2 regions of the Priestia sp. 10L35 genome follow, and region 2 is predicted to be linked to the other one. Evidence: a T-box and tRNA genes for the amino acid it is inferred to sense, from the RefSeq annotation. Region 2 holds a T-box; the other holds one or more tRNA genes.

Region 1 (12,348 bases), on a different contig from region 2:
TGTTGGCGCTTACGAAACGGGAGTGGGCGGTGTTTTAGGCCACTTAGTAGGAATTTTAGCGCTGGGAACAATTTTAGGTAAGCTGATGGCCGATTCAGGTGCCGGCATGCAGGTAGCGGATTATTTCGTAAGAATATTCGGTGTGAAAAGACTGCCATGGGCGATGCTAGTAGCAGGTTTCATTATTGGTATTCCTGTTTTCTTCGAAGTAGGAATTTTAATTCTACTGCCTTTAGTTATTTCCATTCATAAAACAACAAAACAAAATATATTATTGATTGCTCTGCCGGTTATTGCGGGATTATCAATTGTTCACGGTCTCGTTCCTCCTCATCCAGGTGCGATGGCAGCTATTAGTATTTACGGAGCAAATACGGGGAAAGTGCTTTTATATGCATTAATCATTTCAATTCCAGCTGCAGTTATCGCTGGACCGGTTTTTGCAAAATGGGTTCACAAACGAGTGATTCCAGAAGGAGAACCTGATCTAATTCGTATTACGACAACATCAAAAGATCTTCCTGGTACAGGCGTTTCATTTTTTGTCATTTTACTGCCCGTTCTATTAATGGTCTTAGCAGCTATAGCACCTGTTATTAACGGATTGCCAAGCGGCGTAGTGAAGTTTGTAGAATTAATAGGAAGTCCATTAATTGCACTTTTAATTGCTTGTTTTGCAGCGTTTTACCTGCTTGGAAAACGTCAAGGTATGACAAAAGATGTGATTAAAAAACTAACGGAAGAATGTTTGCTTCCTGTAGGATCTATTGTCTTAATTATTGGTGCAGGGGGCGGCTTCAAACAAGTATTAATCGATAGCGGAGTAGGTACAACGATTGGTCAAATGTCTGAACATCTATCTCTATCACCACTTGTACTTGCATTTTTAATTGCTGGATTAATCCGTATTGCTACAGGTTCAGCAACAGTTGCATTAACAACAGCGGCTGGTATTGTCTCACCAATCATTGAGCATATGTCCGGTGTTAACTTAGAACTACTTGTTATCGTTACGGGTGCGGGTTCACTAATGTTCTCTCACGTTAATGATGCTGGCTTCTGGATGGTGAAGGAGTATTTAGGATTAACAGTGAAAGAAACGTTCAAAACATGGACCGTTCTGGAAACGCTTCTATCCTTTATTGCTTTTGCAGGAGCACTTATTCTAAATGCATTAATTTAAAAATAAGACTCTTTTACTCTATGTAAAAGAGTCTTATTTTTTTATGAAAGAAAAGAATTTGCAAGAAAAATAATCAAAATATTTTATTTATTCGTTAAATTATGGCAAAATGGAAATAGAAGAATAATAGCTTCTAAGAAGGGAATGACAGAGAGTGAGTAATCAACTAGTATTTTTCACAAACTTTTCAGAAGGAAAATTAGATTCAGACGTTTCTTGGTATTGTCCACCAGCTCAATTTCAAATTGATACAGAAACGAATCGATTAGTGATTAAAACAGACGCTAAAACGGATTTTTGGCAGCGTACTCATTATGGCTTTGAAGCGGACAATGGACACTTTCTTTACCGTGAAGTAGAAGGCGACTTTGAAATCATGACAAAGGTGCATACATATCCAGTTAATCGCTACGATCAAGCAGGTCTCATGATTCGTGTATCAAAAGATACGTGGATCAAAACGTCAGTTGAATACAATCCCGATGGTCCTAACCAATTAGGAGCAGTCGTAACCAACCAGGGCTTCTCAGATTGGTCCAGTCAAAATTTTACTCAAAACAAATCAGCGCTTTATTTTAAAATTCAGCGCAAAAACGATGATTACACCGTTTGTTATTCAAGTGATGGAGATTCTTGGACTCAGCTCCGACTCGCTCACTTATTGAACTCAACCAAAGAACCTGTTCAAGTTGGTATTTATGCTTGTAGTCCTCAAGGAGAAGGGTATGAAGCCCAATTTGATTTTATAAAAGTAGAAAAAATGTAAATAAAAACCACGATTTAGCCACAGCTAAATCGTGGTTTTTATTTAGAAAGCGCATTATCTAAAGGCTGTGTGACAGAAGCGGATGTCGGTTGATTGTGTAAAGCAATTTTTTGCTTGAAGTAGCTGATGACAAAACCTGTAATCGCAATGGATATAACAGAGAAAATTCCTTTTGAAATTCCAATTGAATACATGCTCGACAGCACGACAAGGAAATCAAATGAAAAATTCACTTTTCCAGGATCCCAGCCAAATTTTCGCTGTGCGAATAACGCTAGAATATTAGCACCGCCGAGAGAAGCTCCGTTCATAAATAAAATGGATAAGCCAAGGCCGGCAATTAGTCCGCCCGTAACAGCACCCATCAGGCTGGGAAGTGTAAAAGAAGGAAGCAAGTGATCGAGTGAAGTGAGAAGCGATAGCAAAGACACTGATCCTATAGTTGTGGCGGTAAATTTCCATCCCATTTGAAAGAAGGAAAAGAGATAAAAAGGAATATTAATGAGAAAAAAGATTACCGCAAACGATAAGGGAAGGGCATATGACAAGCTAAGAGACAGACCAGCTGTTCCCCCCGTCACTACGTGAGAGTGCCGCAAGATAAGAACACCAATACTTGCAATCGTACATCCAAGAATAATCCATAAAACTTTTTTCATAAATAAACCCCTTTGTTTGTTTTTTCGGAATTTTCATTTTCAATTATCTACTTTAATGATAGGATATTAAATAAAGAAAACACATGTATAAATGAAGGAAATAATACTTGTTCTTTTATCAACTTGAATAAAGATTTTATTTATTATATTCATTTTGAAAGGAAAGGTTTGGATGGATGAAATCGATGCACAACTATTGTCTATTTTGCAAAGGGACGGACGTATGACGATTAGTGATTTATCAAAAAAGCTGGCTCTTAGCCGTCCAAGCGTATCAGAAAGACTGCAGCGTCTTCAGGAACGAGGAGTGATCCAGCGTTTTAGCGCTACGGTGTCTCCGAAAGCTTTAGGAAGAGATACACAGCTGTTTATTCAAGTAAGCGAATTAAAAAGAAAACCGGAGGAATTTGAAGACTTTATTGAGCAAAATGAAGACGTGCTTGAATGTCATCGCGTAACGGGGCCGGTTTCTTACTTTATCAAAGCAGCCGTGTCTGGAATGGATGGACTTAGAATGCTAGTGGATGAACTGATTCCTTATGGAAATGTGAATACCTCAATTATTTTAAAGTCGCCTGTAGAAAACAGGATGATTACTCCTGTACAAAAACCGGCCCCATAAGAGGCCGGTTTTCTGTGTAAGGAGATATTAATAAAATCCTTTAATAATATAAAAATGATTTTGTAAAATATCAGGTATTTCTTCTTCTGAAACGTTCCTTTTCGTCTTTTTTTCGCCATCTGTTACAGTTAGCGTTTCACCAGAGAGGGTAATGCGCCCTGTAGGGGTTGCGATCGTAACAAGACGTTTGTGTACAAACGGAGAATCCGCTGACGTTTGATTGAACTCACACATGGGAGTAAAGTCAGTCAGTTTCTTAGGAAGCGTAGACACACGGTACAGCGTTTTCCATACATCATCTTCCCATCGCTGCAAATCATACATATGCTCAGCAACGTTTGTCATACGATAAGAGCCGCTTACATCTATTACTACTTCGCCATTTAAAGGCATTGGCTTGCGCACAGAATCTCCAAATCCAACGTCTACGATGTAAGGCTGATTTTCAATCGTCACAAGGTTTGTAGCGTGACTTCCTTCAATGGTCCACGTGCCGTCGGGTTTTTTGACGGTAGCTGAAACGTAAGAGACTTCATATCCGCTTTCTTTTAACAGCCAGCCAAATAGACCGTTTAATTCGTAGCAAAATCCTCCCCGCAAATTTACGATTACTTTTTGAAAAATTCGTTCTAAATCAATTATGATAGGGGTTTGAGACAGAACATCTAAGTTCTCAAAAGGAACATGAAGCATGTGTTTGTTCTGTAAAGCAGCTAAGCTTTCATACGTTGGGCTATCCGGTTTCTTAGCTAAAAACCGACTAAAATAATAATTAATATTCATCAAATGCACCTCTTAGTAAATCATTTCTCTCTGTCTTTAGCAGAACGTTCATGTAACAGCTCTTTTTCGATTGTCTCTTTGGAAGCGAATCCTTGAAATGCACGGCTGTCAATTTTTAAAGTCGGTACTTTCGTTACATGAGCATCTTCATACGCATGAACTAAGCTATCTTTATGAACTTGTTCGAACGTCCGGTCTTTTAAGATACGTATAAATATTTCTTGATCTAAATGCAAGGAATCAGCGATTTCTGCTAAGACTTCAATCTGGCTAATATCTTTTTCCTCTTCCCAATAAGCTTTAAAAACAGCATCTACATAGGCACTTTCTTGACCATGTTTTTTAGCAAAATGAAAGCCTTCATGTGCTAAATGAGTGCGCGGGACTGGAGGCATGTCCGGTATATTTATTTCTACGTGCAGCTGTTGTGCTAAGGGAGCTATCGATTGATTCCAAGGTCTCTCTAAAACATCTTCTATTTGCTCCATCTGCTGGGCTGGCTCAGGACAAAGTTCAAAAGGCTTCCATTCAATCTCAGTCTTTTGTTCTTTCATGACTTCTCTTAAAGGCTTAGTGGCTAGAAAACATAGTGGACAGACAAAATCAAAATAAAACTCAATATGCGCTTTCATCCCGTCACGCTCCTTTATGGCATGTTTTTATTTTATCAAAAATAAAGACGATCCTTCCAACTTGGGAACTGCGGAAAAATAGTTGACAAAATTGGATAACTCTTTCTATAATATAGTCAATACATATCACGAGCGATTAGTTCAGTGGGAGAATACATCCTTGACAGGGATGGGGTCGGGGGTTCGAATCCCTCATCGCTCATACCAAAGCCGTTTTCTTATTAATAAGAGAGCGGCTTTTCTCTTTTGTTTGACAAATCAATGCTACATTAAATCTTGAGCGCGTATAGAAGAATTAAAGTATAATGAAACATAGTGCATCAGGTCATGATAAAGATAATCACTAATTTAAAATAAATGAGGGTACAAAATGAATCAAAGAAGTTTTAGTCAATATGGTCTTAGTGACAAGGTAGCTAAGGCGCTTTCTAGTCTGCAATACAATCATCCTACGGAAGTACAAAGCAAGGTGCTTCCCATCGCGCTAGAAGAAAGAGATGTTGTCGTGAAGTCTCAAACAGGAAGTGGAAAAACGGCTTCCTTTGGCATTCCACTGTGTGAATTAGTTAATTGGGAAGAAAATAAACCCCAAGCCTTAGTGTTAACACCTACACGAGAGCTGGCTGCGCAGGTAAAAGAAGATATTACAAATATCGGCCGTTTTAAGCGAATTAAAGCAGCAGCTGTCTACGGAAAATCACCGTTTGCTAAGCAAAAAGTAGAATTAAAGCAAAAAACACATATTGTTGTAGGTACGCCTGGACGAGTGCTTGATCATATAGAAAAAGAAACGCTTGCATTAGAGAAAATTCGTTATTTGGTTATTGATGAAGCAGATGAAATGCTAAATATGGGTTTTATTGACCAAGTAGAAGCAATCATTCAACATCTTCCTAGTGAGCGTGTAACGATGCTTTTCTCTGCTACGCTTCCTGAAGATATTGAAGAGCTTTCTCGCAAGTATATGAAAAAGCCGGTTGATGTTGAAATCAAAGCAAATGGATTAACGACAAGTACGATTGACCATTCTGTTATATCAGTAGAAAACGAACGTAAATTTGAACTGCTGAAAGACGTAACCACAGTAGAAAACCCAGACAGCTGCATCATTTTTTGCCGCACACAAGAGCAGGTAAATACGTTGTTAGATGATTTAGATGATCTTGGGTATCCTTGTGATAAAATTCACGGGGCAATGGTGCAAGAAGACCGTTTTGAGGTTATGAATGATTTCAAAAAAGGTAAATTCCGTTATTTAGTGGCGACAGATGTAGCTGCGAGAGGAATTGATATTGATAATATCACACACGTTATTAACTATGACCTTCCGTTAGAAAAAGAAAGCTACGTTCACCGTACAGGAAGAACGGGACGTGCCGGTAAAAAAGGGAAGGCTATCACATTTGTAACGCCTTATGAAGAGAGAATGCTATCGGAAATTGAAGAATATATCGGTTTTTCAATTCCAGCATCTACTCCTCCTTCTAAAGAAGAAGTACAGCAGGCAGCATCCGCTTTTACTGAAAAAATCAATGAGCGTCCAGAAGTTAAAAGGGATAAAAGCGAGTCATTAAATAAAGACATTATGAAGCTGTATTTTAACGGAGGAAAGAAAAAGAAAATTAGAGCGGTTGATTTTGTGGGAACAATTGCGAAGTTAGACGGAGTAACCGCGGACGATATTGGAATTATTACGATCCAAGAAAATGTCTCTTATGTAGAGATTTTGAATGGAAAAGGTCCAAAAGTGTTACAAGCAATGAAAAACAAAACGATTAAAGGAAAGAAATTAAAAGTTCATAAAGCGATTAAATAGCAGAAGGAAGTCCATCTTTTTAAAGATGGGCTTTATTTATAGAGCCAATAAAGGAGTTGAGAGTATGAAGTACATAAAAGAAGCGTGTGCAGAAGGGTATGAGCAGGCAAAAAAAGCAGAAAAGCTAGGAGCAGACCGCATTGAATTGTGTGACAATCTCAGTCAAGGAGGCACTACGCCAAGTTACGGCACCATTGAATATGCAAGCGAACATCTTGATACAGATATCAACGTGATTATTCGCCCAAGAAGCGGTGATTTTATATATTCCGAAGCAGAATTTCAAATTATGAAAAAAGACGTTAAAGCATGTAAAGACCTTGGAGTAAACGGAGTAGTATTTGGCATTTTAACAGAAGAAGCTGAAATCGATTACGGACGCACTAAAGAGTTAATAGCAGAAGCTCATCCTTTAAGCGTTACGTTTCATATGGCATTTGATGAGATTAAAGATAAATACAAAGCCATTGATATACTTAGTGAATTGGGAGCAGACCATATTTTGACCAAAGGAGGGAAAGGATCTGCTTTGCAAAATCTTCATATAATCCGAGAATTGATCACATATGCTAACGACCGTATTATTATTTTGCCCGGCGGAGGAATTCATGAAAGCAACGCAGAGGTGGTTATAAAAGAAACAAAAGCAGCTGAATTACACGGAACAAAAATTGTAGGAGATTTATCTCGTTAAATAAAAAGAGGCTGGGACAAAAGCATTTTAATCCAAGTGAAAAACGAACCATTAATCAATATGTTTGATTCGTGGTTCGTTTTTTTGATGGTGAATATAGTTTCATCTGTTTCGTTCCTTCTAGCAGGTGATTGGAGGGCAAGGCGAAGACTCCTGCGGGAACAGCGAAACAGATGAGACCCCGCAGGAGCACAAGCGACGAGGAGGCTCAGCGGCCGCCCGCGGAAAGCGAAGCCTTGCACGGAAATCAACTGCGGTGTAATAAGCAGTCCAGCTCATCTATCTCATTTGTTCGTCTTGAGATTGAATTCATTTAGTTATGTCTCAACCTCTTTTATTTTGATGTATTTTCTTTTGCTGCTAAGCCGCTCGTCATTTTGGTACGTTGAAAGAAAAAAGAACCTACGACGAGTACAGCAATTAAAAGAGTTAAGAAGAACTGAGAACGTAATGAATCAATAAATGCCATGGCTATAAAAATACTAGTGATGGCAAGGATTGTAGCGTAAGTTAAGTAAGGAAATAACCACATTTTAATTTTTAATGCTTCGGGATTTTCTTTTTCATATTTTTTTCTCATTTTAATCTGTGAAAATGCAATAACAAGATATACAAGAAGCGCTACGCCGCCTGACGCATTCACTAAAAACAAAAAGATTTTGTCCGGTGAAATATAGTTAAAGATAACGCTAATGTACGAGATAACTGTACATGCTAATATCGCGCTAACCGGCACGCCTTTTTTATTTAATTTTGAAAAACTTTTTGGCGCATCGCCGTTTTGAGACATGGAAAACAGCATGCGAGAACTTGTATACAGACCAGAATTCAGACAGGAAAGAACGGCTGTTAAAATAATAAAGTTCATAATTTGAGCTGCGGCCGGTACATTCACTAATTCAAGAATAGATACAAATGGGCTTTTCATTAGGCTTGACGAATTCCACGGAAGAACCGTTACTAAAATAAAAATAGAGCCTAAATAGAAAAACAAAATGCGATAAATAACGGTATTGGTCGCGATGGTAATGGCTTTTTCAGGCTGAGACGATTCACCTGCTGCGGTTGCGACAATTTCTGTTCCCATAAAGGAGAACATGACAAGGGCAATTCCTAAAAATACAGAGCTAATTCCATTCGGTAAAAAGCCGCCTTTGTGCAAAAGGTTGGAAGTGCCGGGAGAATCAATTCCTGGAATGAATCCACAAATAATAGCTATACCTAAAATTAAAAAAAGAACGATACTGACGACTTTAATGAGGGAAAACCAATATTCAAATTCTCCGAAAGATTTAACAGAGTACAGATTGGTCATCGTTAATAAAAAAGTAAGAGCCAGGCTTACTCCCCAAGACGGCAAAGACGGGAACCAGTATTGAATAATATTTGCACCTGCAATGGCTTCAACAGCAATAACGATAACCCAGAAAAACCAGTAAAGCCAGCCAATCGTGTAGCCGGCCCAAGGGCCTAATGCTTCTTTTGCATAAGTAGAAAAAGAACCGCTGGAAGGATTGGCAGTAGACATTTCGCCAAGCATTCGCATGACTAAAATAACGAGCAAACCAGCAAATGCGTACGAAAAAATAGATCCCGGTCCAGCGGTGTTAATGAGTGATCCGCTTCCGATAAATAATCCAGCACCGATAATTCCTCCAAGAGAAATCATGGTGATATGCCGGATCTTTAACTCTTTTTTTAACTGTGGCTGTGGATGGCTGTTCATTTGTAACCTCCTATATAAATTGAATTTTTAGTTAATATGGAGAATTATAGTATTTTGTAAGACGTATGGACAGGATGTTGTTAGAGGTTCTTTCATACAAAAAGCGGATATGAATTGTTGCATTCATATCCGGCTTACTCTGACACAGATATTCATTATGCGTATAAAGTACCTGATTAGCGTTTTTTTCCTTTTTATAATAAGCAATGTAGCTGAAAATAAACTGAATGATTGTTTCAAATAATTTAATCAAAAGAGGTATACATTCTATTAAAGGATAATGTGGAGTGATATTCAAACTCTCTGCAAAGCTCTAAATGCGGGTTTTCCTTTCTGAAAACGGGTATATATAGTGGTAAGAAGTTTATTCTTTTGTTAAGTATAAAAGAAAGATGTGCGATAGAAACAGGAGGTTATAAATAATGAAACATGTTGAAGTAGTAGAAAAAGGAGCAAACATTAACGAAGCAGTTAATCAATTTGCAGACAAAGGTTTTGAGAAAGAAGAAGTATACGTGTTTACGTATGACAAGGAAAATTCAAAAAATTTAACAGAAGTAACGGACACAAATATTATTCGACTGTCTGAAGAAGGTCCTTTACATTCAGCAGCGAGTTTATTTTTAACCAGAGAAGATGAGCTTCGAACAAAAATGGCTTCACTAGGCTTATCAAAAGACGAAACAAAAAAATATGAAGAAGAGTTAAAGAAAGGCAGTGCGATTGTAGTGGCTGCTACAGGAGAAAGAAAAGACGTTTAAGTTTAATAGAGGCTATGAAAAAAGTAGTTTAGTTAAAGGAAGATCCGAACGCGTTTGATTCTTGATAGAGAATCAAACGCGTTCGGATTTTTTTGTGGGGAGGGTATAACAAGTGATCTATACGAGCTTCTTTATCCCATTTGTTCGTCTTTAGATTTAATTGATTTTGTTATGTCTCACACTTTTTTGTTTTTTCCAATATATGATTGATAAAACTAATGGTATTAGTTAAAATTAAAACTAATACCATTAGTTTTAATTTTGATAATAGGGGATGAGGAAATGAGAATAGTTCGTGAGAAAATGTTGTATCAACTGACGTTTTTGCCTCGCTTTTTTCCAGTGAATTGTTATTTAGTCGAAGAGAAAGACAGTCTTACATTAATTGATGCGGCTCTTCCATACAGCGCGTCGGGTATTTTGAAAGCTGCAGATCAAATTGGAAAACCGATTACTCGAATTGTTTTTACACATACTCATGAAGATCACATCGGAGCGATTGATCATTTGAAAAAAAGGTTACCGAATGCTTCTGTTTATATGTCGCAAAGAGATTATCGATTATTTTCAGGAGATTTCACACTCGATTCTGAAGAACCTCAAAACCCAATCCGTGGAGGAATACCAAAACTAGGAAAGGTTTCAACTAAAATTGATCATTTCATCGAAGAAGATTCTTATATAGGCTCACTTGCTCCTATTTTTACACCTGGACATACACCTGGATCTATGTCTTTTTTAGACCAGAGAACGAACGCATTAATTGCCGGAGATTCGTTCCAAGTGCGAGGAGGAATTGCGGTATCAGGTCAGTTAAAACCGCTGTTTCCGTTTCCTGCCTTTGGAACGTGGAGCAAAGAGCTAGCGCTTAAAAGTGCAGAAAAGCTACATGAGCTAAACCCGTCACTTCTTGCTGTTGGACACGGAAAAATTCTTTCTCAGCCGCTAAAATTGATGGGGAAAGCAATACAACAAGCGAAAGTAAAAATAGAAAAAAGGAGATGAAGGGATGTCGCCACGACAAGGACTAGATTTCAAAAAGGTTATTCAAACAGGTGAAAATTTGGCCAATCGTGAAGGGTTTTATGCTGTTACAATTGCTTCATTAGCAAAAGAATTAAATGTTCGTCCACCGTCTTTATATAACCATATAAAAGGATTAGAAGAGCTGCGCAAAGAACTGGCTTTAAGTGGACTGCAGCAGCTATATCATCTTTTAAAAAGTACTGTCGAACATGCTTCCGCAGAAGACGCTGTTTATCATCTAAGTAAAGCGTACGTTTCATTTGTAAGAAAGTCTCCGGGAATATACGAAGCAACGGCAACGGTAGCACCAAGGATAAAGGATGAAGAAGTACAAAAAGCATCTGATAACATTTTGTTTTTAGTGCTGGATGTGTTGAAACCGTATCAGCTTCGGGAAAATGAAGCCCTTCATGCTGTTAGAAGTCTTCGCAGCATTTTACATGGGTTTTCTTCTTTGGAGCATAAAGGGGGATTTGGAATGTCATTAAGCACTGATGAGACTCTAGACTTTTTAATCCGTACGTTTGCATTGGGCCTACACCGGTATAAACAGACCACATAAATTTCATTAAAGCCACTAAGCCTAATGCTTTAGTTGAAATTGAAAAAAAAGAGAAAGAATGATAGATTACAAATAAAGACATTTATTCCTATTGTTTTAGGGTTGTTACTGATGAAGCAGGCAAAACCTAAGCTGCAAGGACAGAAAAAGATAGTTTCTGTTTGTTGCTGTTTAGGTATTTTTTGTTTTTGTTTAAAATAACCAGCCCTTTTTCATTTGTTTTATAAGGGAGAAATCTTCTGAGAATGGAGAGAAGCAAACATGCTTAATTCAAGAATGATCGTCATATTAAGAGAACTAATGTCCGTACAGTCTACATTATCAACCGTTACGAGTGAATATTTAGCAACAGTAAATCAAGTATCTTCTCGAACTATTCGAACGGATATAAAACAGCTAGATGACATTTTGTCTCAGTACGGAGCTAAAATTAAATCAGCTCGTGGGACAGGATATGAACTTAGCGTTTTAGATGAAAAACAGTTCCATCACCTATTAAAAGAACTTTCGGCTAATCAATTATTTGATGCAACTTCTATTCCAACCGTTCCTGATGACCGCGTGCATTATTTAATCAAAAGATTGCTGCTAGCAGACGAATATTTGAAGCTCGAAGATTTAGCAGACGAGTTGTATATTAGCAAGTCAACGGTTCAAAACGATTTAAGAGATGTTAAAAAACAGCTGTGTAAGTATGATATTCTTTTAGAAAAACGTCCTAACTATGGCTTGAAAGCTAAAGGGGACGAAATGAAAATGAGATTCTGTATGTCTGAGTACATATTCAACCGAAAAGATAAAGAAATAGATATGGTATACAATAAAATATCTATTCTGCCCCAAGAATCAATCTTAACGATTAAAGCCCACATTTTAAATCAAATAAAACGATACAATATTATGGTTTCAGACATTGGATTAAATAATTTAATCATTCATTTAGCTATAGCTTGTAAGCGAATACAAGAAGAAAATTTTATTTCTTTGTATTCAGAAGATCTGCTTGAGATTATGGAACATAAAGAATATGAAGTGGCAGCTGAAATTGTGCGGGAGATTGAAAATGCATTCAAGATTCGTTTTCCGAAGTCAGAAACGGCATATATCGCCATTCATTT
Region 2 (12,348 bases):
CCAAGCCCTCCTCTGCTGAGAAATGCGATTAGAAAGAGGAGAAAAAATGCGATTCCTCCTCCCATTAAGGAATCACTCCACGAATTTAATGGAATGAAAAGACGCTCAAGTAGAAAGATAGGCAAAAAGAAAAGCAGCACCTTATTTGGGACAATCATATAGGCTATGTCTGAGACAACTATAATTGTTAAAAAAGAAACAAAGGTTAATATGACAATCAGTTCTAACGTCATATTCAATCTAAAAAAAGCATATACAAATAAACTTCCTGTCGAAAATTCTATGAATGGGTAGATGAAGGAGATTTTTTTGTGACACATACTACATTTTCCTGCATTTTTAATGTAGGAGACTATGGGAATTAATTGTTGTGGAGAAAGAACGTATAAACAGTGTGGACAATGGGATCTTGGAGATAAAATAGATTTTTTCTGAGGTATTCTAAGTCCTGCTACGTTATAAAATGAACCTAACGTGATACCTGAAACAAAGGCATAGAGGTAAATTAAACTCATACTATTTCTTCCATCTCAGGCCTGCTGCTTAATTGTAGGTTTTCTTTTGAGTGAAGGAATGTATCTCGTTCCCTTAAATAGCTGCCAAGAAACGGAATGAGAAAAGCTGCAAGAAGACCTATTACGATAACCAGTACGATCACTTTCATTAGAGAAATTCCTTTATTCCTCGTTGACAGTTTATCCATTTCAATATCTCTCCTTTATTGATTAGTATCAAACAGCTCCTTGGTTAATAAACTGAATCATAATACCCATAAAAGTAATATTCTGTATGCCTCCTTCCTTAAAACACACTTTTTATAGGTAATAAGGATTATACCACTAAAAAACAAAAACAGCATAAAAAAACGTCTGCAAAAGCAGACGTCTTTTAATAGTAAGGAGCCATAAATAAGTAGACAATTACACCTGTAAGACTTACATAAAGCCAGATTGGCATTGTCCATCGCACAATTTTTTTGTGTTTTTCAACTTGCATTGTCCAGCCCCACACAAGTGCAAACAGTGCCAGCGGAACAATAATCGCTGCTAGGAAACTGTGTGTGATCAAAATGAAGAAGTAAATGGGACGAACGATTCCTTCTCCACCGAACGTAGCTGTTTCTGTGGAAATGTAATGGAATGTTAAATATGAAACTAAAAAGAGCAGTGTGGAAGTGAATGCTGCTAAAATAAAACCTTTATGAGCATTAATATTTTTCCTAAAAATTGAAATCAACGCTGCAACTAAAAAAATAAACGTAAAACTATTCAAAATAGCATTTAACCGTGGAAAGATAGTCAAATCAAAACTTACTTTTCCTTGATAGCCAATATTCGAAAAGAATAGCAGTAAAATAATAACATTCGCTATCACTGAAAAGGTAAGAATAATACCGGTAAAGTTTTTATTACTTTTTGGTACAATTTTTTCATTATTCTTACTCATGTTAACAATCTCCTTATTTAGTGATGTACATGTTTATTATATATCACTTACCTAGGGGGTGAAAGTGACAATACTTTGAACTTAGTGCTTCCTTATTATCCGTATCCCTTCCTCACATTATGTTAAAAGCAGCAAGATTTCACTTGCTGCTTTTGCTCATTTTAGAAGAAAAGCCCTTACTTCTGATATAAAATACAGAGACCCTGTAATCACGACCATGTCTTGTTCACCTGTCGCCTTTTCCTTTACGTAAGCAATTGCTTTTTTCCACTCTTCATCCATATGTTTATTATGATGAGTACTCATCTCATAAAGCTCCCCAGCTGCGCGAGCACGAGGAAAGTCAAACGACGTAAATGTAATACTTGTAGCGATTGTTTCAAGTTCTTGAACCATTCGATCAGCACTTTTATCATTTAAGCAGCTGAAAATTAAATGAATGTTTCGATTTTCATAATGAAGGCGTAAAGTAGATAACAAGCTATCAATGCCTTCTGCATTATGAGCCCCATCAATAATCGTTAAAGGATGCTCATTTACTATCTCAAAGCGGCCGTTCCACTTTGTATGCTGAATCCCTTTTATCATTTGCTCATTGGAGATAGAAAGCTTTTTCTTTTCTTTTAAATAACAAACGGCCATGAGAGCCAAAGCTGCATTTTTCACTTGATGATAGCCAAGCATATTTAATTCTAAATGTTCAAATGTGCCATACGGCGTTTTTAACGCAAAGCCTTCTCCATTTGCTAATGGCTCATAGTTTTTAATGTCAAAATCTTTTCCTAACACAAATAACGAAGCATGCTTTGACTTTGCTTCTTCAGTAATGACATCAAGCGCCTTCACTTGCTCTGCACCGGTAATAATAGGGACTTCTTTTTTAATAATCCCCGCTTTTTCTGCTGCAATTTCTTCTACCGTATCACCTAGTATTGCCATGTGATCAAATCCAATGTTTGTAATAATACTCACCATAGGATTCACAACGTTTGTTGAGTCATATCGTCCTCCAAGACCTGTTTCAAACACAGCATAGTCAACTGACTCATGATAGCCGAAATAAAGAAAAGCCATGACTGTAATCACTTCAAATTCCGTTGCTGATCCTAAGCTTGTATGTTCTAGTCGCTCCACAACAGGCTTTATTTCCTGAACAAGAGCGGTCATTGCTTCATTTGAAATAGGCTGTCCATTCACGCTGATCCGCTCATTAAATGTTTCGATATAAGGAGAAGTAAACGTTCCAACTTTATACCCTGCTTCTTCTAACATGTTTCGCAAATAAGAAACGGTAGAACCTTTACCATTCGTCCCAGCAACATGAATAGCATTTAGATTTTGCTGCGGAAAATCAAGCTGCTCTAGCATCCATTCCATTCGTTCTAACCCCGGCTTGATTCCAAAGCGAAGTCTGTTATGAATCCAATCAAGCGCTTCTTCATATGTCGTTATCATCTTTTATTCACCTTTCTTTTCCATCGCTATTATTATGTAGAGAAAAAGCGTCGCTATACAAGCCACGCTTTTTCTGTTGGTTCATTAACCCGTCGATTATCCGCGTAATTCAGCAATACGAGACTGAACAGCTTCGCGTTTTTCAACATAATCCTGCTCTTTTGCACGCTCTTCTTCTACTACTTTAGCAGGCGCTTTTGCAATAAAGCCTTGGTTGTTTAATTTCTTTTGTACACGTTCTACTTCTTTGTTTAACTTGTCGTATTCTTTTTCTAAACGCGCGATTTCTTCTTCAATATTAATTAAACCTTCAAGAGGTAAAATTAATTCTGCGCCTGTTACAACAGCAGTCATTGCTTTTTCATCTAATGAAACATCTGTTGAAATCACAAGCTCACTTGGATTACAGAAACGTTCTACATACGCACGGTTCTTTTCAAGCTGGTTTTGAATATTTTCATCTTTAGCTTTGATAAATAATTTTACTTGTTTGCTCATCGGCGTGTTCACTTCAGCACGAATGTTACGAACAGCACGGATAATATCTACAAGTAAACGCATATCGTTAGCAGCTTCTTTATCAGAAAGCTCAGGGCGTACTTCCGGCCATTTAGCTACTGTAATCGATTCGCCTTCATGCGGCAAGCTTTGCCAAATTTCTTCGGTAATAAACGGCATGAATGGATGTAAAAGTCGCATTGTATTATCAAGTACATAAGCTAAAATTGAGCGAGTTGTCTTTTTAGCTGCTTCATCTTCTCCGTAAAGAGGAAGTTTAGCCATTTCAATGTACCAATCGCAGAAATCATCCCAAATAAAGTTATAGAGAATGCGTCCAACTTCACCGAATTCATATTTGTCAGCTAATTTTGTTACGTGCTCAATCGTTTCATTTAAGCGCGTTAAAATCCATTTATCAGCAACTGACTTTTCGCCTGATAAATCAAGCTCTTCAAATGTGATGCCGTCCATGTTCATTAATGCAAAACGAGAAGCATTCCAAATTTTATTTGCAAAGTTCCACGTCGCTTCGACTTTTTCAAAGCTGAAGCGTAAATCTTGTCCTGGTGAGCTTCCTGTAGATAAGAAGTAGCGAAGAGAATCTGCACCGTATTTCTCGATTACTTCCATTGGGTCTACACCGTTACCAAGTGATTTACTCATTTTACGACCTTCAGCATCTCGTACAAGACCGTGAATGAGTACATCGTCAAACGGACGTTTACCCGTAAATTCAAGACCTTGGAAAATCATACGAGATACCCAGAAGAAAATAATATCGTAGCCTGTTACAAGCACGTTTGTTGGGTAGTAGCGTTTGAAATCAGCTGCATCCACATCGGGCCAGCCCATTGTTGAGAATGGCCATAGCGCTGAACTGAACCATGTATCTAATACATCTGAATCTTGTTCCCAGTTTTCGATATCTGCTGGAGCCTCATGATCTACGTATACTTCTCCAGTTTCTTTATGATACCAAGCTGGAATGCGATGTCCCCACCAAAGCTGACGCGAAATACACCAGTCGCGAATATTTTCCATCCAGTGTAAGTATGTCTTTTCAAAACGATCAGGCACGAAGTTTACTTTTTCTTCTTGCTTTTGAAGATCTACTGCTTTATCTGCTAACGGCTGCATTTTTACAAACCATTGAGTTGATAAATAAGGTTCAACAACGGCACCGCTTCGTTCACTGTGACCTACTGAATGCATGTGGTCTTCAATGTTGAACAATACACCGTCTTCTTGAAGGTCTTTAACAATTTGCTTACGGCAAGCAAAACGATCCATTCCTTCATATTTACCTGCTTTGTCATTCATCGTACCGTCCTGATTCATCACTAAAATACGCTCTAAATTATGGCGGTTTCCAATTTCAAAATCGTTCGGGTCATGAGCAGGCGTAATTTTCACCGCACCAGAACCGAATTCCATATCTACATAATCATCGCCTACGATTGGAATTTCACGACCTACAATCGGAAGGACAACCTTTTTGCCGATTAAGTGCTTATAACGATCATCTTCAGGGTGAACAGCTACAGCCGTATCTCCTAGCATTGTTTCAGGACGAGTTGTTGCGATTTCAATATGTCCAGAACCATCTGCCAACGGATAGCGCATATGATAAAACGCACCTTGTACATCTTTGTAAATAACCTCGATGTCTGAAAGAGCTGTTTTTGTAGCTGGATCCCAGTTAATAATATATTCTCCGCGATAGATTAACCCTTTTTTGTAAAGCGTTACGAATACTTCGCGCACTGCTTTAGAAAGGCCTTCATCAAGCGTGAAGCGCTCGCGTGAATAGTCTAAGCCAAGTCCTAGCTTCGACCACTGCTGGCGAATAAAGCTTGCATATTCTTCTTTCCATTTCCATGTTTCGGCTACAAAATTTTCGCGGCCTAGATCGTAGCGGCTTTTCCCTTCGCTGCGAAGCTTTTCTTCTACTTTTGCCTGCGTTGCAATCCCCGCATGGTCCATGCCAGGAAGCCATAAAACGTCATAGCCTTGCATGCGCTTCATACGCGTTAAGATGTCTTGTAACGTTGTATCCCAAGCGTGGCCTAAATGTAGCTTGCCCGTTACGTTTGGGGGTGGAATTACAATTGTATATGGCTCTTTTTCAGGGTCATTTGTTGCTTCAAAAAACTTCCCGTCTAACCAATACTGATAACGATTTTCTTCAACGGCTTTTGGATCATACTTCGTTGGAAGAGTCACTTCTTTTTCAGACATAATGTATACCTCCATAATATAAAGTTTCAGTCTTTAGAAACTGTGTAAAGCTTTTATAAACATAAAAAAACTCCTTTCCTAATAAAAGGACGAAAGGAGTTGATTTCGCGGTACCACCTTTTTTTATAGACGTATCCCGTTTGATAAGCCTATACACTTCATTTCATAACGGTTGATTAACCGGCTTTTTCTACTGAGCTATGCAGCTGTTCAAAAAAGCTACTCATAGGCGACATTCCGAGTGCACATTCTTAAGAAATCTCACAGCAGCTGATTTCTCTCTCTGAAAGACGAACATCCCGTACTCTTCCTATTCACTGTATTTATGTATGAATTTCTCTTAATTATACTATATGAAAAAATGTTGAATCGTCAATAATCTTCTCCACTTTTTTACGATTATATTCATAATTTTTTTGTTCTGCTCTTTATTTTTTCATTCACTCGCTAATTTTGGAAATAAAATGAAGAGTCCGCTCAAAAAAATGACACCATTTCTTTCTTTTTTCATATACTTACTTTAACCTGGGCACGTGGATTGAAAGGGGCATGTACAAATGAAGAAACGAATAAATGTAAATTCGTATCAGCTGCAGCGGTGGCTCAAAACAGCAGGAGCGGCTTGTGGACAGTTTATTGTTCCTTTAACAATTTTTCAAGGTATACGTACACTATTTTTCCCTACAACCTTTGATGTACTGTTGTTGGCACTGCTTGCCATACTAGCGGTTGCTTTATATTCGGACTGGATTTAAAAACCCAAGCGCTATTCGTTCGCTTGGGCTTGTGCAGCTGCTTCCGCTGCCATTTTTTTTTGCTGATCTACTTCAAATATTTTAATATTGAGCTGTTCAATGTTTTTCGTCAGCCAGTATGCTCGAATAAATGACTGCATATGTTCAAGCTCTGTTTTACTTTCTTTATGCTGCCTATATTGAACGATACACTGATACAAGGGTTCTGGAAACGCCAAATAACTGTGTAAAAGCAGCCGTTCCTCTTCTCTGAGAGCAAAATGTTTTTCATACGTACTAAACCACTCATAGCTGTCATAGGTAGTTACTGGGTATGTGCGAAGAGTACGGAAATAAAATGAGACCAAATCATAAATCGGTGAAGCATCTTTTGCATGTTCAAAATTAATAAAAAAACCATTTCCCCGTTCGTCATAGATAAAATGTTTAGCCGATAGCTTTCCATGAGACGTAACCAGCCGGATCTTTTCCTTTTCTTCCATTTCATCGTTCCACTGATCGAGCTTTCCAAAACCAAATTCAAGCGCTCTTGTCATTTCATAATAAAACGTACAGTAATGCAATTCAAACGGGGACATATAGATTTTTTTCTCGCATTCTGCTACATACTGCTTCAGCTCTTCCTGACGTTTTTCCCACGTTTCTTTCATCGATGTATAATGATTTTCTATATCTTCTTTTTTCACTTCTACTTCCTGCGCCGAAGCGCCGTGAAGCTTAGCAAGCTCTTGAAATAATTTATGATATCGAATATCACGCTCTTCGGTCGGATTATTTGGGAGCCACGGCATTAAGTAATACGAGCCGCTTTCATCTGAAACAATGGGTTGAGAACGCTTTGTTTGATAAATAGGGACAAATCCCATCCATCCTTTTTGATACACGTTCTGCAGCTTTTGAATGAAGTTTTGATTTCGTTCTTGATGATTCGCCATTTCTTTAAGCGCAAATACGCCGGTTTTCGTATAGACTTTTTTTACTTTTCCGTAGTCTTCGATAAAGTCAACATCTAAGTCATATTCTTTTAACAATACTTTGTAGTCTACTACTGTCCGCTGCATCTATATTCTCCTTCCTCGTAAAAAATAAAGAAAACAGTTAAGACATTATATGCGTCAAAACTGTTTTCTTTCCGACTTTAACGAACGGGAATATTTAAGATGCTTCCTTCTTCCAGCTCATATTCATCTTCTAAATTATTCACTCGTAAAATGTTTTGTACATTCGTATTATAGCGGTTTGCTATCGTATCAAGCGAATCTCCGTCTTGAACAATACAAAGCTTCCACGTTGAAAAAGCTTCTTCTTCCCGCGAAAAGAGCTTTGTTAAATAAAGGGCGTTTTCATTTCGGCCGCTTTCATTTTCTTCTTTCCGAAATTCAACAATAATCTTTTCCTCTTCTTGTTCAGCTTCTTCTTGCCTAGCCTCTTGTTGAACGTCAGCATACGTATTCAATTCACTAGCTTGCGATTCTTCGAAGCTTTCTTGCTCTTGACGAAGCTGAAACAGTTCAATCACATTGTCTTCTCTTTCTTCCTCGATTTGGGCCTCTTTTTTCACTTCGACTTCAAATGGTTCATATGCTTCCTCTTCATATTCCACAACCGGCTCAGCACGAGATTCTTTTTTAAATACAGATGAAAAATAACTAGGGGTCTCTTCTGAATGCTCTTCTGAATGCTCTTCTTCAATAGCCTCTGCCTCTAAAAGTGCGGGAGCTTCACGATAGCTTACGTCAAACTCTTGTTCTTCTTCTTCTTGAGCAACGTTTTCAGTATATACCTCTTCACCATCGTCCACTTCTTCATAAGAGACGATGTGCTGTTCCTCCGAAAACTCTTCCTCTTCTTCTCGTTCCTCATGCTGTTCTCCGTACAATCCTGTGATGGACAAGTCAGCCATTAGCTGCAGCTGATTTGTGTCTGGCAATTCATAATCAAATAAATCAATAGATACATATACGTCTTCAATACTTTGAATACGATTTTTAGGAATGGTAATATCAACAGGAAATTGATGTGATAATTCAGCCGTTCCGTCTTCACGGACAGAGATAGATTGCACTTGATTCTCATTTGTATATTCGCGTAACGAGTGCTCTCCCTCGTACGTTTCGTATTCACCTGTTAATTGTAATGCTCCTCGAATAGACACGTATTGGTCATATTCTTGAATAGATACTTGAGGCTCTAAGGAGATAGACAAAAGTTGTGAGACTTCCTGTCCTTTTTGAAACCATACTGATTCTTCTACGGAAAAACGCAGACATGATAAATTATCCTGCGACAAATTGTTCTCCCCCTTCCAACACCCGCCAGGTAATAGCGCGGTCATTAAAGATGTATGAACAAATAAATTAAAATATGTCTTTAAAACTAAAAAAGCTTACGGAATACTCCGTAAGCTTTGATATAAAATTCAATCTTATTTATCTGTTTATCCACGTAACTTCGAAAAGGCTTTTTCAGCTGCTGCAATTGTATGTTCAATGTCTGCATCTGTATGAGAAGTTGATAAAAACATTCCTTCGAATTGAGAAGGAGGTAAAAACACGCCTTCATTAGCCATTTCACGATAGTAAGCTGCAAAATAATCTAAATTCGATGTTTTCGCTGTTTCGTAATTTATTACCTGTTCGTTTGTAAAGAAGAAACCGATCATTGAACCAGCTCGGTTTACCGTAAACGGCACATCATATTTTTCAGCTGCTGCCATCAATCCTTCTTCTAAGCGATCTGCTTTACGAATGAACTCATCGTAGGATTGAGGTGTCAGCTGCGTTAACGTCTCGTATCCAGCTGTCATCGCAAGCGGATTACCTGATAATGTACCTGCTTGATAAATCGGGCCGCTTGGTGCAACTCGCTCCATAATTTCAGCTTTACCACCGTAAGCACCTACTGGTAAACCGCCACCGATTACTTTTCCTAAGCAAGTTAAGTCAGGCATAATGTTGTAGTATCCCTGTGCACAGTTGTACGCTACGCGGAACCCTGTCATTACTTCATCAAAAATTAGCAGTGAGCCATATTCTGATGTGATATCACGAAGCCCTTGTAAGAAACCTGGCTGAGGCGGTACCACACCCATATTTCCTGCTACCGGTTCAACGATTACTCCAGCAATGTCATCTCCGAATTCTTTAAAAGCATATTGTACGCTTTCTAGATCATTGTACGGCACTGTAATCGTGTTTTTAGCGATTCCTTCAGGCACTCCCGGGCTATCTGGTAGGCCTAACGTTGCAACGCCTGAGCCAGCTTTAATTAGAAGAGAGTCACCATGTCCATGGTAACAGCCTTCAAATTTTAAAATTTTGTTGCGGCCCGTATAGCCACGTGCTAAACGCAGTGCGCTCATCGTTGCTTCCGTACCTGAACTCACCATACGGACGATTTCAATTGAAGGAACGCGCTCAATAACAACCTTAGCAAGCTCATTTTCAATTAATGTTGGTGCACCAAAGCTTGTACCAGATTCCGTTACTTTTTTTACTGCTTCAACTACTTGATCGTTGGAATGTCCGTGAATTAAAGGTCCCCATGATAAGACGTAGTCAATATATTTGTTGCCGTCAATATCGTAAATCGTAGCGCCTTTTCCTCGTTCCATAAAAATAGGATCCATATCTACTGATTTAAATGCACGAACAGGACTGTTTACTCCACCCGGCATTAATTGCTGCGCTTCTAAAAAAGCTGCTTTTGACTTTTCATAACTTCTCATGTGTAAGCCTCCTTAATTACTTGTCAGATAACCAGCGTGCTGCGTCTTTAGCATGATACGTTACAATTAAATCCGCTCCTGCACGCTTCATGCTAATTAATTTTTCAAGAACAATCTCTTTTTCATTTACCCAGCCGTTTTGAGCTGCCGCTTTAATCATTGAATATTCACCGCTCACATTATAAGCTACTACCGGTAAATTAAACGTATTTTTTACATCGCGCATAATATCTAAATATGATAGAGCCGGTTTTACAATTAAGAAATCTGCTCCTTCTTCGACATCAGATTCCGCTTCTCGAAGTGCTTCTAAGCGATTGGCTGGGTCCATTTGATATGTTTTACGGTCTCCAAATTGAGGAGAAGAATGCGCTGCATCGCGGAATGGTCCGTAAAAAGCAGATGCATATTTAACAGCATAAGACATCACGGGCACATCTTCAAATCCAGCTTCGTCTAGACCGTGGCGAATAGCTGCCACGAAACCGTCCATCATGTTTGAAGGCGCAATAATATCCGCTCCTGCTTTAGCTTGACTGACCGCTGTACGCGCTAATAAGTCAAGGCTAGGATCGTTTAAGATTTTTCCGTCTTCAATTACACCACAGTGGCCATGATCTGTGTATTGACATAAGCATGTATCTGCGATAACAACAAAGTCTGGAAAATTTTCTTTAATTTGACGAATACCTTTTTGGACAATTCCGTGGTCATGGTATGCCTGTGAGCCGACCGCATCTTTTTCAGCGGGAACACCAAATACCATAGCTGACTTGATTCCTAAATCGACTAACTCTTGGATTTCATCATTCAAGTAGTCTAAAGAAATTTGATCCACACCTGGCATTGATTTTACAGCATTTCTTTTTTGTTCACCTTCTACAATAAAAATAGGATATATAAAGTCTTCAGCATGTAAATGTGTTTCACGTACAAGCGCACGCATATTTACAGAATTACGAAGACGACGATGACGTGTAAATTGTAAATCTTTCATGTTAAAATCCTCCTTTATTATTCAAAACAACTAACCAACATATCTATCATACCATTTATTGTGTATGTGTTAGGAACAAGATGCTTAATTCCATATTCGCTCGCTGTCTGACTCGTAATAGGACCGATGCAAACAACTTTGGTTCTATTTATAAGCTCAAGCCAATTCGGAATATCTTTAACTGACTCGACAAAAAATCTCACTGTAGAAGAACTTGTAAAAGTAATGGCATCAATTCCTGTTTCTAAATGTTGCTTAACCAAGCGTTCAGAGTCTTGATTTCGAATGGTCTGATATACAACTAGATCCGTTACCTCACACTCTTTTAACCCATCTTTTAAAACAGAGCGGGCTAATTGTCCTCGTACAAGGAGAACTCGCTCGTGATGTGACACATTTGCTTTTAACGACTCAAGAAGTGATTCCGCAACGTATTCTTTTGGAACAAGTTGCACATTAATATCGTGTTTTTCTAGCAATTTTGCGGTTTTTTCTCCAACCGCAGCCACTTTTAATCTTTTTAAAACACTCCAACTGATATTTAACTCTTTTAGCCATTCAAAGAAAAAAGAAATGCCGTTTTGACTTGTAAAAACAATCCAATCAAAACAGTCAATCGACAGCAGGACATCTTCCACTTCTTTTTCATTGTTAGAACGTACGAACGTGAGGACTGGTAAGCTTAAAGGTATGCCTCCAAGCTTTTTAACCCGTGCTGCAAATGAATGAGCCTGCTTCGCTTCTCTTGTAATCAAAACTTTTTTCAAAAAAAGAGGAGCCTCATGACTCATTATTTGTCCAGCTCCTCTTTTACACGGTCAATTAAAAGCTTAGCTCCTTGAGATGTTAAGCGCTCAGCAGCTTCTGAACCGATAGCAACGGGGTCTTTTCCCGTAATGTGCTCTTTGTAAATCGTTTTGCCATCAGGAGACGCAACTAGCGACGTTAGCTCAATGTTTCCGCCGTCCAATATACGCCCATAACCCGCAATCGGCACTTGGCATCCGCCTTCCATCTCTTTTAAAAATACGCGTTCAGCTCTAACAGCACGAGCGGTTTCATCATGATTTAGAGCTTGAAGAAGCGATAATAATTCATGGTCATTTTCTCGGCATTCGATAGCTAAAGCTCCTTGTCCCACAGCGGGAACGCTTATTTCCGGCTCTAGGTACTGAGTGACCGTATCTTTCGACCAGCCCATACGAGATAACCCTGCAGCTGCCAAGATA

What was found. The T-box of region 2 lies ahead of AC1DEF_RS01130 (valine--tRNA ligase). A T-box ahead of a tRNA ligase gene usually reads a tRNA of that ligase, here a tRNA-Val.
Region 1: it encodes a tRNA-Val, which carries the amino acid that the T-box ahead of AC1DEF_RS01130 (valine--tRNA ligase) is inferred to sense. The anticodon was not compared.

Annotation. Positions count from the first base shown of each region.
Region 1 is NZ_JBFTKA010000005.1:278,121-290,468, reverse strand. Features, by position in the region: gene AC1DEF_RS19695 (GntT/GntP/DsdX family permease) at 1-1,183, shown strand, start outside; gene AC1DEF_RS19690 (DUF1349 domain-containing protein) at 1,338-1,949, shown strand; gene AC1DEF_RS19685 (YitT family protein) at 1,988-2,608, opposite strand; gene AC1DEF_RS19680 (Lrp/AsnC family transcriptional regulator) at 2,781-3,230, shown strand; gene AC1DEF_RS19675 (arylamine N-acetyltransferase family protein) at 3,258-4,013, opposite strand; gene AC1DEF_RS19670 (DsbA family oxidoreductase) at 4,034-4,645, opposite strand; tRNA gene AC1DEF_RS19665 (tRNA-Val) at 4,776-4,847, shown strand; gene AC1DEF_RS19660 (DEAD/DEAH box helicase) at 5,016-6,461, shown strand; gene AC1DEF_RS19655 (copper homeostasis protein CutC) at 6,526-7,155, shown strand; gene AC1DEF_RS19650 (hypothetical protein) at 7,283-7,417, shown strand; gene AC1DEF_RS19645 (amino acid permease) at 7,490-8,881, opposite strand; gene AC1DEF_RS19640 (YflT domain-containing protein) at 9,304-9,642, shown strand; gene AC1DEF_RS19635 (MBL fold metallo-hydrolase) at 9,925-10,647, shown strand; gene AC1DEF_RS19630 (TetR/AcrR family transcriptional regulator) at 10,652-11,230, shown strand; gene AC1DEF_RS19625 (BglG family transcription antiterminator) at 11,492-12,348, shown strand, end outside.
Region 2 is NZ_JBFTKA010000001.1:223,568-235,915, reverse strand. Features, by position in the region: gene AC1DEF_RS01150 (prepilin peptidase) at 1-515, opposite strand, end outside; gene AC1DEF_RS01145 (hypothetical protein) at 512-703, opposite strand; gene AC1DEF_RS01140 (DUF420 domain-containing protein) at 889-1,446, opposite strand; gene AC1DEF_RS01135 (bifunctional folylpolyglutamate synthase/dihydrofolate synthase) at 1,603-2,901, opposite strand; gene AC1DEF_RS01130 (valine--tRNA ligase) at 2,998-5,640, opposite strand; T-box leader at 5,723-5,967, opposite strand; gene AC1DEF_RS01125 (hypothetical protein) at 6,198-6,395, shown strand; gene ysxE (spore coat protein YsxE) at 6,407-7,456, opposite strand; gene spoVID (stage VI sporulation protein D) at 7,534-8,685, opposite strand; gene hemL (glutamate-1-semialdehyde 2,1-aminomutase) at 8,833-10,122, opposite strand; gene hemB (porphobilinogen synthase) at 10,139-11,119, opposite strand; gene AC1DEF_RS01100 (uroporphyrinogen-III synthase) at 11,137-11,910, opposite strand; gene hemC (hydroxymethylbilane synthase) at 11,910-12,348, opposite strand, start outside.